Regions from separate parts of the Rhodococcus sp. MALMAid1271 genome, predicted to be linked through region 2. Evidence: predicted binding sites of a transcription regulator. Region 2 holds the regulator's gene; each other region holds the start of a gene.
What was found. The regulator LexA, encoded in region 2, represses DNA repair genes until DNA is damaged. The targets are predictions, from matches to a motif close to CGAACANNTGTTCG.

Region 1 (3,285 bases), on a different contig from region 2:
AGAAGCAATTCGCCATTTACGACCACGATTCACACTCCTGGAAAACGTGGCCGGGCACCGGTCTCTGGGGTTCGACCGAGTTCTCGGAGACTTGGCCGAAGACGGGATGCATGTTCGGTGGACGAGCATTCGTGCTTCCGACATCGGTGCACCGCATCACCGCGAGCGTGTCTTCATCCTTGTTACCGACCCCGGTGACGCAGCCCGACACGGGGAATGGGCACGCTCGGAATCTCACGAAGGAGCTGAAGGCGTTGCCGACGCCGAACGCAGCGGACGGGACAGGGGGGCCGTTCAACTCGAAGGGTCATCAATCGACTCTGCCGGGAACGGTCCGGATACTTCCTACCCCGAAGGCTACGGCGCGGGGAGAGTGCGCATCGGAGATCGCCAGGCGGTCGCCGGATCTAGTCGCAGTGAGTCACTACTTCCCGACTGTGACGGCGTCGGACGCCGACAAGCAGCGGGACAACCCGGCACAGGCGAACCGCAAAAGCCCGCCGATCTCTGCAGTGTCCGTTCACTTTCCGACGCCCGTCGCGACGGACTCAAAGGACACCAGGAACAAGACGGCGAATCGGAGCAACCCGGATTCGAAGCACCATTCGGGAACGACGCTACTGGACGCGGTGTCGGTGTTGAGTGGGGCAGCTACGCTCCCGCTGTTCGACGTTGGGAGCGACTGACGCGGCCAGCGCCTGCCCCGACCGAGTTGAACTCGAATGGGCGTCCTCGGCTGAATGCTGCGTTCGCCGAATGGATGATGGGTCTCCCGCATAAACACGTCACGGGCGTGCCTATCTCGCGCGCTCATCAGCTCAAGGCCATAGGTAACGGCGTGTGTCCGCAGCAGGCCGCAGCCGCGTATTCGACGCTCCTCGCGGACGTGGCCTAATGGCCGGCGAGTTCACGAATGACGTTCGGACGGTCGGGAATCACGGAGTCCGTGACCCGGAAGTCCGGTTCAAGCGCGCGACCGAATGGGGCGAACGGCCGGAATATCGGCCCGAACTCGGACCCTGCCTGATGTATCTCGGTGCCGACAACGGAAATGGCTACGGTCAGTTCTCCTACCGCCTGTTCGATCGGAAGGGTCAGTACGCGCACCGCTACGCATGGGAGCGCGTGAACGGGAAGATTCCCGACGGTCTGACTGTGGACCATCTGTGTCGAGTTCGCATGTGCGTCAACGTCAATCACTTCGAGCTGGTCTCTGGTGCCGAAAACTACCTGCGCGGCGTCGCGACCCGCACCCATTGCCCCAACGGTCACCCGTACGAAAAGGGAATGGTCGGAGCAGGTAACAGGAGGTGCTCTATCTGCCATACGGCCCAGGTCAAACGGAGCGGCATTCGACGCACCAACGCCTATCGCGGATTGCCTGACGGGAAGGTCAAGTATGACCCGGTCTTGAGAGACGCAATTGTCGAAAGGATCGTTCGGCGCGAATTGACGGTCAGTGAAGGTGCTGCCGAGTTGGGGTGCGCCCTGAAGTACATGGACAAGCGCGCACGTATGCGAAGGCGAGAGCTTGGCCTGCCGGATCTACGCCCGCGGAATTCGTCGTGAACGAGCGGACGGCGCGTGTTGCCGTCTACAACCGATCGCAGGGCCTCTGCGAGGTCGGTGTGCCCGGGTATTGCATCGGTGTCGGCCAGTCTGTGCACCACCGAAAGAACCGGTCTCAGGGCGGCACATGGGATGTGGTCAACCTGCTGCATACGTGCGGTGATGGTGTCCGCCACTGCCACGGCTGGATCACGGCCCATCCGAAGGCGGCGCATCGTGCCGGTTGGGCGGTCAAGTCCTACGAGGACCCTGCGGATCACGCCGTCAAGATGCACGGCCGGTTCGTTCTCCTGACCGCCGACGGCCGCTACGAGGATCTACCAGAGGAGGCAGATTAGATGCCGTATTTCCGTATCGACGATGCCTTCGCGATGCACCCGAAGATCATGTCGCTGTCTCCTGAGGCGGGTTGGTTGTGGGTTCGGTGCGGTACGTGGTGCGCCCAGAACGTGACGGATGGGATGGTCCCGTCTGCGGTTGTCACGGCGTTCGGGGGTCGCCCGGAACTCACCGATGAACTTGTCGACGCGGCGTTGTGGGATGAGACGGGTACCGGGTGGGGGTATCACGATTGGGCGGATCATCAGTTCTCTCGGGAGCAGGTGATGGAGAAGCGTGCGTCGGATCGTGAAAGGCAACGTCAGGCACGGGAGCGCGCCAAGGTTCGGCGTGAGTCTGAAACGAAAAACGCCATGACTCGCGGGGGAGTCGCAGAGGTGTCACGCCGTGACACCGACCGTGAATCACGGGTTCCCAAACCAAACCAAACCAAACCAGAAATACAAGAGACAAAAGATCTTTCGTCGGCAGAGCCGCCGAGAGCAGATGTCGAGCAATTGTGTGAGCGTCTCCGGGATCGCATGGCCGAGAACGGCGCGAAGGGATCGATCACTGCGAAGTGGCGGACCGAGGCTCGGTTGTTGCTCGACAAGGATGGCCGCGACCTCGACCGGGCGTTGCGGTTGATCGATTGGGCTACGGCGGATTCGTTCTGGAAGTCGAACATTTTGTCGATGCCGAAGTTCCGTGAGAAGTACGACCAGCTGCGGTTGAAGGCGAACGAGGAGCTGGCCGCACGCAAGACGGGTCCGATGTCGGCGTCGGAGAAGGTCGCGGGCTGGGGAGCTATCGCCGCTCAGATGGCGTCTGAGACAAATCAAACACAGATCGGGGCATGACCATGACTGATGGACCGACAGCAGCTCGTGTGCTCGCTGAGGCGGGCGCAATCGATGCCACCATGCCGAAGCCCGATGCAGCGATCGCTACGACGTGGGCGGCGACCCTGTCGAAGTACAACCTCCCGATCGACGTGATGCTCGAGGCGGTCCGTGAGCACTACGCCGACGAGACCCGCCGAATCCTGCCGGCTGATGTCACGAGGATCGGCCGGAAGATCCGGCAGGCGCGCGGCGATCAGGAGTCGGAAGCGGAACGCGATGCACGTGCTCTCCGCAATGATGCCCGGCTCGGGTTGGAGCCGTCGATTCAGATTGGGCCTCGGGAGTTGAACGGGGCACCTCGAAATGTGAAGGCGCTTATCGCGTCACTGGCCGACTCGAAACGGGTCGCGCCTCTTACCGACTTCGAACGAGAGCAGGCAAAGAAATGACCGTCTGGAATCAGCAACCGCTGCAGCAGAACATGGAAACCGAGCAGATGGACCGGATGTCGAAGGCAAAGCGCGCACAGCGGCTCGCCAAGGTCACGACCGAG
Region 2 (3,285 bases):
GTCCGCGATCCGGAGGCCTTCGAGAAGCTGCGCGCGCTGGTCGATGCCGAGGTTCCACAGCGCACCGCAGCGATACTGGCACTGGTCCGTCCCGTGCTGACCGCAGCACTCGCAGTGTCGGCGACATTGCAGTCGTCATCGGGTGAACCAGCCGACGATGTCCGTGAACAACTCGACGGCTTGATCTTTCGCGGGTTCGTGACCGAGTTCGGTTCTCGCAGATTGGCAGACCTGCCACGCTATCTCGCCGCGGCGGCGAAGCGATTGGCCACGCTGCCGAGCAGTGCGGGCCGAGACGCTGCGGCGATGGACGTTCTCGATCGCGTCTACGACTCGTACGGGCGGTTGCTCGATTCGCTTCCGGAAGCGAGAAAGAACAGTGCGGGAGTGCAGGAACTGTTCTGGATGATCGAGGAATTGCGGGTGGGGCTGTTCGCTCAAGGAATTAGGACGGCATATCCGGTCTCGGAGAAGCGTCTCGAGAAGGCGATCTCGGAACAGGCCCGCTGATGGCATCGACTCTCAGTCGATGTCGGCGGACTCACGATGCTTACGAAGCTCGTGGATTTCCTTCTCGAAGTCCTCGGCCGAACTGAACGAGCGGTACACCGACGCGAACCGGAGATACGCCACCTCGTCGAGATCGCGAAGCGGTCCCAGGATGGCCAACCCGACCTCGTTACTGGGGATTTCCGCGGACCCGGCGGCCCGAATGGCGTCCTCTACCTGTTGAGCGAGGAGGTTCAACGCGTCGTTGTCGACGTCCCGGCCCTGGCAGGCCCTGCGAACTCCCTTGACGACCTTTTCGCGACTGAACGGCTCTGTCACTCCGCTGCGCTTCACGACGGCGAGCACGGCGGCCTCGACAGTGGTGAAGCGCCGGCCACATTCCGGGCAGGAGCGGCGACGCCGGATTGCCTGCCCCTCGTCCATGTCTCGCGAGTCGACCACGCGTGAATCGGGGTGCCTGCAGAACGGGCAATGCATGAAGGAGCCTCCGTCGTAGCCGATGCTCCGACGTGAAACATGTGTGTCGGAGCAGTCAGTCGAGGATACTCAGTCTGCCCACGAGCGATGGGGCCGGTGGTCACCTGCCCGGCGCGTACTCGACGACAACTCCGTTGTGGACCTCCACCACGCCGGTCGGCTGCACGGCTGCATCCGGCGCAGCTGCCCGAACATTGGCAATGCCGATCAGGCCGCCGGCCACGACAACAACTGCGAGCACCCACAGCACCAACGATCTCGTCCGGACCGGCTGGCCCGCGAAGTGAGCCGAGGTCTCGTCGAACTCACGATCGGCCAGCTCGCGATCGGTGACCTCGGTCCGGGACGGGGCCAGCACCGGCAGGCACGCGGTCGGCTGCACACGACGCGCGGTCGTGACCCCCGGTGCGGCGACCGAACTCCGAAGCGCGGGACGAACCCGGCGACGACGCTCCACCACGGTGGACCGGGTACGGATACCTGCAGCGGTGGGGCGATCGGTGATGATGGTCATCGGAACCTCGACTTCGCTCGTTGGATCGATTGTTCGATCAGGCGTTCGATGGACGCTTGTTCGAAGTTCTATCACGGGGCTCCGACAAAGTCTGCAGAAAACGCGACACGAGTCGAACAGATGTTTGATTCAACAGCTGATACACGCTAGATTCGTGGCAGAAACCACACGCCACACGAGTCGACACCATCAACTCCAGTCCGCGCAGACCGACGCACGCAGACCGGATCCAGGACACCAGCAGGAGGCCGACAGCATGAAGGACCAGACCTCGACGAGGTCGACCACGGGTTCGAAGACGACGGGTTCCAAGACGGCGGCCACGAAGGTTGCGGCAGGCAAGCCGGCCGCCGAACCGACACCCAAGGCGATGGAAGTCGGCACCGACATCGCCGCGGGGCTGACCGAACGCCAACGGAAGGTCCTCGAAGTCATCCGAGCCTCGGTCACCGAACGCGGATATCCGCCGAGCATTCGCGAGATCGGTGACGCGGTGGGTCTGACCTCGACCTCCTCCGTCGCGCACCAGCTACGCACCCTCGAACGCAAGGGATTCCTCCGACGTGACGCCAACCGTCCCCGGGCGGTCGACGTACGCGGGCTCGACGAGGTTCAGGCCGATCAGGCGGCCGCCGCGGTCGACGGTTCCGCGGAGGATCAGGACCGACTCCCGACGCCGACGTTCGTACCCGTCCTGGGACGCATTGCCGCCGGTGGTCCGATCCTCGCCGAGGAAGCCGTCGAGGACGTCTTTCCCCTCCCCCGCGAGTTGGTCGGTCAGGGTTCACTGTTCCTGCTCAAGGTCGTCGGCGAGTCGATGATCGACGCGGCGATCTGCGACGGAGACTGGGTTGTCGTCCGTCAGCAATCCGTGGCAGACAACGGAGACATCGTCGCGGCGATGATCGACGGCGAAGCGACGGTCAAGACCTTCAAGAGGTCCAAGGGCGAGGTGTGGCTACTGCCGCACAACCCGCTGTTCGAGCCGATTCCGGGCAACAATGCCGCCATCCTCGGCAAGGTCGTCACCGTGATGCGCAAGCTCTAGGGAACCTCTCCGCCGACAGGCGAAGGGCTGACATGCGAAGGGCCGCAGCACGTCTGTGCTGCGGCCCTTCGTGTCCGTCGGGGGGCGAATCAGAGGTTCAAGCCGCGCCCGATGATCTCCTTCATGATTTCGGTGGTTCCGCCGTAGATGGTCTGAACGCGAGAGTCCATGTACGCCTTGGCGATCGGGTATTCCTTCATGTAGCCGTAACCGCCGTGCAGCTGTAGGCACCGGTCGATCAATTTGACCTGGTTCTCGGTGGTCCACCACTTCGCCATCGCGGCTTCCTGAACGGTCAGGGTGCCTGCGTTGAGCAGTTCGATGAATTTGTCGACCATGATGCGGGTGGCGGTGGTCTCGGTTGCCAACTCCGCCAGGACGAATCGGGTGTTCTGGAACTTGCCGATCGACTTTCCGAAAGCCTTGCGGTCGCGACAGTACTGGATCGTCATGTCCAGTGCCGATTCCATGGCTGCCGCGGCGACCACTGCGATCGACAGGCGTTCCTGGGGCAGGTTCTGCATCAGGTAGATGAAGCCCATGCCTTCTTCACCGAGCAGGTTGGCGGCAGGCACGCGCACGTCGGTGAAGCTGAGCTCGGCGGTGTCCTGGGCCTTCATGCCGATCTTGTCGAGATTGCGCCCACGCTCGAACCCGGGCATATCGCGTTCGACGACCAGCAGGCTGAAGCCCTGCGCACCCTTCTCGGGGTCGGTGCAGGCCACCACGATCACCA
Region 3 (3,285 bases), on a different contig from region 2:
TGATCGACAGACCCGAGATGGTGAACGCTCCGGTGACCACGATCAGAATCAGCGCCGCTGCGGTGACGATACGACCGGTTCGCTGAGCGCCGAAGATCACGGCTTCCTCGGTGCTCGCTCCGGCCGCGCGAGCCTCAACCATGCGCGACATCAGGAACACCTCGTAATCGGTCGACAAGCCGAAGATGACGGCGAGAATGAGAACGACGAACGTCGATTCCAGCGGTCCTGGCGTCACTCCGAGCAAGCCGGTGCCGTGACCGTCCTGGAACACCCAGGTCAGTGCCCCGAAGGTCGCGCCCAAGCTCAGACCGGCCATGAGTACCGCTTTGATCGGTAGCACCAGAGAACCGAACGCGAGGAACAGCAACACCAGCGTCGAGACGACCATGATCGCGATCATCACCGGTAACCATTTCGCGATTGCTGCGTTGCCGTCGTCGATGTTGGCACGCGCACCGCCGACGAGAATCTCGGTGCCGTTCGGCGGGGTGATCGAGCGCAGTGCAGCCACCGCCTCGGATTGAGATTCGGCCTCGCTCAGCCCACCGGTGGGTTCACTGTAGGACGCCTGTAGCGTCACGAAATCGTCTTTGGAGCCGAGGAACTCGGCGCGGGCGATCCCAGGGGTGGACTCCACGGCGGAGGTCAGTTCCGCGATGGGTGCACCCTGGGGTTTGACGCCGTCCAGGCCGCGCAGAACCACAGTGGCACCCTCGCCGGTCGACTCGAAGTCGGTGCCGAGGGTCTCGAATGCCATGCGTGCCGCATTGTCTTTCGGAAGCGCGGTGTAGTCGACCTCGCCCAGCGAGATCCCGCGTATCGGGGCAGCGAGGATCAACAGCCCGGCGACGATGGCGGTAGCGACGATTCCCGGGTGCTTCATCACTCGCGTGACGACGCCACCCCAGAACTTGTGTGCGCGGGCATCGCTGCGATCGGACGCCGAGCGTGACCAGGTCCAGGAGTTGATGCGCGTACCGAGAATCGCGAGCAGTGCGGGAACTGCGGTCAAGGACAGGACGGCCGCGCTCGCCACTGCCGCCATGGCTCCGAACCCGAGTGATCGGATCACCGCCTGTGGGAATACCAGCATGCCCGCGAACGCGCAGATCAACAGCAAACCCGAGAAGACGACGGTTTTGCCTGCAGTGGACACGGTCCGGACGGTTGCGTCGATCGTCGTCGACCCACTGCGTAGTTCCTCGCGGAATCGACTGACGATGAACAGTCCGTAGTCGATCGCCAGGCCGAGCCCCAGCAACGAGGCGACGTTGACCGAAAACGAGCTGACGTCGGTGAACTCGGTCAGTACACGCAGGATGGCCAGGGAGCTGAGCACGCTCAGGATGCCGACGAACACCGGGACCGCCGCGGCGATCACTCCGCCGAAGATGAAGACCAGCAGCAGCAGGGTAATGGGGACGGCGATGATCTCGGAACGGATCAGGTCGCTTTCGAGGGTTTGGCTGAGCGAGACTCCCACCACGGACGCGCCGGCGAACTGCGATTCGACACCGGGTACGACGAGTTGGGGAGGGAGTTCTCCGAACGTGTTGAACGTGACGCCCGAGTTCGCTCCGAGGGAGATCGTCGCCAGGGCTTTGGTGCGGTCTTTCGAGACCAGAAATTCTTTGGTGACCGGGTCTGCTGTCCAGTAGGAGCTGATGTTGCCGAGGGTGTACCGACTGCTGAATGTGTCGAGGGTCGCCTGCACCTGTGGTCCGATGTCGTCGATCGACTCGCCCTCGGGTGCTGTGTAGATCGCGACGATGTCCGGGGTCGGCTGGCCGATGCCCTGTACCAACCGTGCCACCTCGGACGATTCACTGCCTGCGTCGGTGTAGCCGCCCTCGCTCAGTTTCGAGAAGACACTCAGTCCCACTGCGCCGCCGACAGCGACAACGGCGACGACGATCGCCAGCACCCATCGTTTGTGCAATGCGACGAACGAGGCCCAACGGGTCACGACGGTGCTCCGGCTCTGTGGAAGTGGTAAGTGGCGTCTCGACTGTAGTTGATCGATGTCGGACCCCCGTGCTCTCATTAGAACAAATGTTCGATCATGCGACGATGCGGTGTGGGGAGGGCTCGATGGGATGGAACGACGGACCACCTACCTGGTCGGAGATGGAGCGTGTCCTGTCCGGACGTCCCAAGCCGGTGGTCGAAGGCGACGGGGGCGACAGCCCGGCCTGGTCACGAAAACGGGATCTCTACGAGCGCAGCATCGACAGGCCCGCGCAGTCGGTGACGCCGTACGCAGAACTGCATGCGCACTCGGCGTTCAGTTTTCTCGATGGTGCCTCACAACCCGAGGAGATGGTCGAGGAAGCGGTACGCCTCGGCCTCGAATCCATTGCCATCACCGATCACGACGGATTCTACGGAGTGGTGCGTTTCGCCGAGGCGGCCAGAGCCCTCGGCATCGGAACCGTATTCGGTGCCGAACTCTCACTCGACACCGATCGAACGAGGGCCGGGTCGACCGACCCCGACGGAACTCATCTACTGGTGCTCGCTCGCGGCCAGGAAGGGTATCGGCGGCTGTCGCGTCGAATAGCGGCCGCACACCTGGCCGGTGGAGTCAAAGGCAAGCCGCAGTACGACATCGACGATCTCACCGAAGCAGCGGGCGGGCACTGGCAGATTCTCACGGGCTGCCGGAAGGGGCATGTTCGGCGAGCGCTCTCGCGCGGAGGTTCGGAGGCAGCCGAGGCCGCGCTGCGCACTCTCGTCGACCGATTCGGCCCCGATCGCGTCACCGTCGAACTCACCCGGCACGGCATCGCGGACGACGACGAGTGCAACGACGCGCTGGCGACCATGGCTCGCAAGTTCGGCCTTCCGGTGATCGCCACCACGGCCGCGCACTACGCGACCCCGCGTAGTAGGAGATTGGCCATGGCAATGGCTGCGGTGCGGGCGCGAAGCAGCCTGGACGAGGCCGCCGGTTGGTTGGCACCGACGGGCGGCGCGCATCTTCGGTCCGGGGCGGAGATGGCCGAACTGTTCGAGCACTACCCGGGAGCGGTGCACGGTGCCGTCGAACTGGGTCGGCAATGCTCGTTCGATCTGACGTTGATCGCACCGCGACTGCCGCCCTTCGAGGTGCCTGACGGACATACCGAGATCAGTTATCTACGGCGGCTCACGTTCGAGGGCGCAGCCCGTCGGTACGGCCCGCAACCGGCGAATCCGGCGGCGTACTCCCAACTCGAATACGAACTCGACATCATCGAACGGCTCGAGTTCCCCGGTTACTTCCTGGTCGTCCACGACATT
Region 4 (3,285 bases), on a different contig from region 2:
TGCACGATGCCGAGTCGGTTCTCGGTGATGAGGGTCCGGCCCTTGCGAGCAACGATGCGCACGGCCTCCTGGTCCACCAGCACTCTGCGGGCGGCGTCTCGCTCGTCCACATCGCGCGGTGCCTCGATCAGGCGACCCTCTACCTTCGAGAGGATCTTGCTGGTGACGATCAGGATGTCGCCATCGCGCAGCCACGACGCGCGCTCGGCGATCGCCGAAGCCAGGTCGTCGCCCGGTCTGAATTCGGGGAGCCCGGTCACCGGCAGGATTTCGATGGAACCGCCAGGAGCGTGATCGACCGGGACGCGATCGCTGGGAGCGGGCAGCATCGAATCGGGTTCGCGAGGATCGGTCACAGGTCGAGTCCTGCCGCCTGTAGCGCGGTGCGTGCCATCACCGCGGTGGTCTCCGGGTCGGTCATCAGCAGGGGAACGGACTGTACATCCACTCCCTCGACGAGGGCAGTGTCCGTCGTGTGCACCAGCCAGGCATCGAGAATGCCGGTGCCGCTTCGGCTTCCGTAGTGGCGGCCGACGGCCTGCGCCGTGGTCTCGACACCGATGACCGACAGGCACTCGTCTGCCATGCCGCGCAACGGCTTACCGTCGATCACGGGGGAGAGGCCGACGACCTTGGCCGCCGTCGTGCGCAGCGCCCCGCGGATTCCGGGTACTGCGAGGATTGCACCGACGCTCACCACCGGATTGGACGGCGCGAGGATCACGGCATCGGCTTCGGCGATCGCCTCCACGACTCCCGGTGCGGGAGTTGCCTGTTCGGCACCGATGTTGGCGAAGCTGTGCGTTGGAATCTGTGCGCGATATCGAACCCACCACTCCTGGAAATGGATTGCGCGCTGTGTCTCACCGCTCGGGTCCTCCGGATCGGTAACCACGACGTGGGTCTCCGAACGATCGTCGGTGACGGGCAGCAGGCGGACGCCGGGCTGCCATCGGTTGCACAAGGCTTCGGTAACGGCCGACAGAGGAAAACCGGTACGCAGCATCCGACTGCGGATCAGATGCGTGGCGATGTCACGGTCTCCGAGGCCGAACCAGTCCGGATCGGCACCGTAGGCCGCCAACTCCTCCCGCGCGTTCCATGTCTCCCCGACGTGGCCCCAGCCGCGCTCGGGGTCGATACCGCCCCCGAGGGTGTACATACACGTGTCGAGATCCGGGCAGATGCGCAGGCCGTGCATCCACACGTCGTCGCCGACGTTGACCACGGCGGTGATCTCGTGCGTGGGATCACCGTCGGACGAGGAAGTGCCGAGCAGGGTTTTCAGACCTTGCAAGAAGCGGGCTCCACCGACGCCGCCGACCAGAACAGTAACTTTCACAACTGACGAGCCTAATAGGGTTGCGACGATGGTCGGCCAGCGCCTACCGGGACCGTTCCGGCGGCCCGTGTACGAGGTCGAGAACCGTCGCGACACGCGCGGGACAGGCTCCGATCCGGGGAGACAGCCGATTTCGGGCATGTGATGGTATTGGATTTGTTCGATCGGCTTGACCGCGACACACCTGGCCGTGTCTAATCACAGGTATGTCATTCAGGGTTCGCAGTACGAGTTCGATTGCAGCGAACCTGGTTTCGAACACTCGTTCCCTCCGTCTTCGCCCCTGAGTGGACGTCGAGTAGAGGTCGAGGGTTGGACGGGCGTGCTGTGCTTGCCCGGACATGGTAGCTCGATCGAATACCGGCGCGGGGCAAGGTATTCGAGCACGGAATGACCGAAAGTATCTGCGCTAGCACAGGTGAGGAGGCGGAAGCGATGTATGACGAGCACGTGACACGTGATCAGCGGGGCGGTCCCACTGCACACCTCAGCGCTGTCGACGACGCGCCGCAAACCGAGTCCGACAACGGCGCAGATTCGAGCGTCACGTTCGACGCGGGGTCTGCGTACGTAGCCCGAAACAACAACGACGCCGAGGCCGATGCAGTCGAGTTCGAGGTCGAATCGGATTCGGATGCCGACTCGATGCCGTTCGTTGCCGAATCGGTTCCGCCGTCCAAGCCCTTCCTCAGTCTCGTCGCGGGATTCGACGAGATGTTCGAGGAAATCGAGGATCAGTGGCAGGAGCGTGCGTTGTGCGCGCAGACCGATCCCGAAGCCTTCTTCCCGGAAAAAGGCGGTTCCACCCGTGAGGCCAAGCGAATCTGCTTGGGCTGTGAGGTCAAGGACGAGTGCCTCGAGTATGCGCTCGCGAACGACGAGCGGTTCGGTATCTGGGGTGGACTGTCCGAGCGCGAGCGTCGTCGGCTCAAGCGCGGCATCGGCTGAGCGGCGGGGTTCGATTCACCGCTCGGTAGACGACACCGGGCATCACTGTTCGGCGCTGGCGGGATCGATCTCGTCCGGATCTATCCCCAGATAAGTCGCAACCTGTTCGACGAGAACCTCGAACAGTAGATCCTCGAGATCTTCCGGGTGCTTGGCACGTCGTTCGAGGGGACGGCGAAAGAGCACCACCCTGGCGCGTGTCGTCTCCCCGCGCTTGTCTATTCCGGCCGGCACCAATCGCGACAGTGGAACCGGTCCCTCCGCCACCACCTCGGGTGGCCACGTCACCGACTCCGGGTCGAGCGCTCTGATCTTGGGCACTTCGTCGACGGCGATGTCGAGCTTCGAGAGCTTCTCGTGCCACCTGTGGTCGATACGCGCAAACGCCTCGAGGACCAGTCGATCGAATTTCTCCGCTCGTGAGCGCCTGGCCGGGATGTCCTCGGGCAGTACCGGTCCGCGGATGCCACGGCCGTGGCGTGTCACCGACCGAGAGTTGATCCTGCGTGCGGAGGAGAATCGGGGCATGGTGGGAGGTTATCGCGCTCGCGCGGTGTGTCGGTCGTTCGGTCGGTTGCACCTACCGGATAGTCTGCACACGTGAGATCACTGCGTGGCTGCTGCAGGCCTGGTTGCAACCGTTCTGCCGTTGCAACGCTCACATATGTCTACTCGGACTCCACTGCGGTCGTCGGCCCGCTCGCCACTGTGGACGAGCCGCATTCCTGGGATCTGTGCGAGATTCACGCGTCGACGACCACCGCGCCGAAGGGGTGGGAGCTGGTCCGGTACGAGGGTGGTTACTCGACATCGACGCCCGACGAGGACGATCTGACCGCACTCGCGGAGGCCGTGCGTGAGGCCGGTCGTGGCGATCGCATGCGCTCCGAGGACCGTGAGAGCACCGACCACTCGGGCTCGCGCGCGCCCGAGAGCGAACGTCGATCGGCTCCTGCTGTTCGGACGGGCAGGCGCGGCCATCTTCGAGTTCTCCC

Region 1: ACOQFP_RS09930 (HNH endonuclease signature motif containing protein) is a predicted target of LexA. The motif match lies at 754-767, and genes of this name have one in related genera.
Region 3: ACOQFP_RS23370 (error-prone DNA polymerase) is a predicted target of LexA. The motif match lies at 2,049-2,062, and genes of this name have one in related genera.
Region 4: cofD (2-phospho-L-lactate transferase) is a predicted target of LexA. The motif match lies at 1,598-1,611, and genes of this name have one in related genera.

Annotation. Positions count from the first base shown of each region.
Region 1 is NZ_JBMIRQ010000067.1:227,977-231,261, reverse strand. It holds partial or broken gene ACOQFP_RS09935 (DNA cytosine methyltransferase) at 1-139, shown strand, start outside; gene ACOQFP_RS09930 (HNH endonuclease signature motif containing protein) at 895-1,569, shown strand; gene ACOQFP_RS09925 (HNH endonuclease) at 1,566-1,907, shown strand; gene ACOQFP_RS09920 (hypothetical protein) at 2,430-2,747, shown strand; gene ACOQFP_RS09915 (hypothetical protein) at 2,744-3,181, shown strand; gene ACOQFP_RS09910 (hypothetical protein) at 3,178-3,285, shown strand, end outside.
Region 2 is NZ_JBMIRQ010000097.1:13,750-17,034, forward strand. It holds gene hrpA (ATP-dependent RNA helicase HrpA) at 1-510, shown strand, start outside; gene nrdR (transcriptional regulator NrdR) at 523-987, opposite strand; gene ACOQFP_RS14645 (hypothetical protein) at 1,088-1,501, opposite strand; gene lexA (transcriptional repressor LexA) at 1,872-2,549, shown strand; gene ACOQFP_RS14655 (acyl-CoA dehydrogenase family protein) at 2,639-3,285, opposite strand, start outside.
Region 3 is NZ_JBMIRQ010000120.1:95,056-98,340, reverse strand. It holds gene ACOQFP_RS23375 (MMPL family transporter) at 1-1,969, opposite strand, end outside; gene ACOQFP_RS23370 (error-prone DNA polymerase) at 2,095-3,285, shown strand, end outside.
Region 4 is NZ_JBMIRQ010000065.1:83,272-86,556, reverse strand. It holds gene ACOQFP_RS08530 (coenzyme F420-0:L-glutamate ligase) at 1-329, opposite strand, end outside; gene cofD (2-phospho-L-lactate transferase) at 353-1,342, opposite strand; gene ACOQFP_RS08520 (WhiB family transcriptional regulator) at 2,057-2,290, shown strand; gene ACOQFP_RS08515 (metallopeptidase family protein) at 2,333-2,818, opposite strand; gene ACOQFP_RS08510 (DUF3499 domain-containing protein) at 2,891-3,285, shown strand, end outside.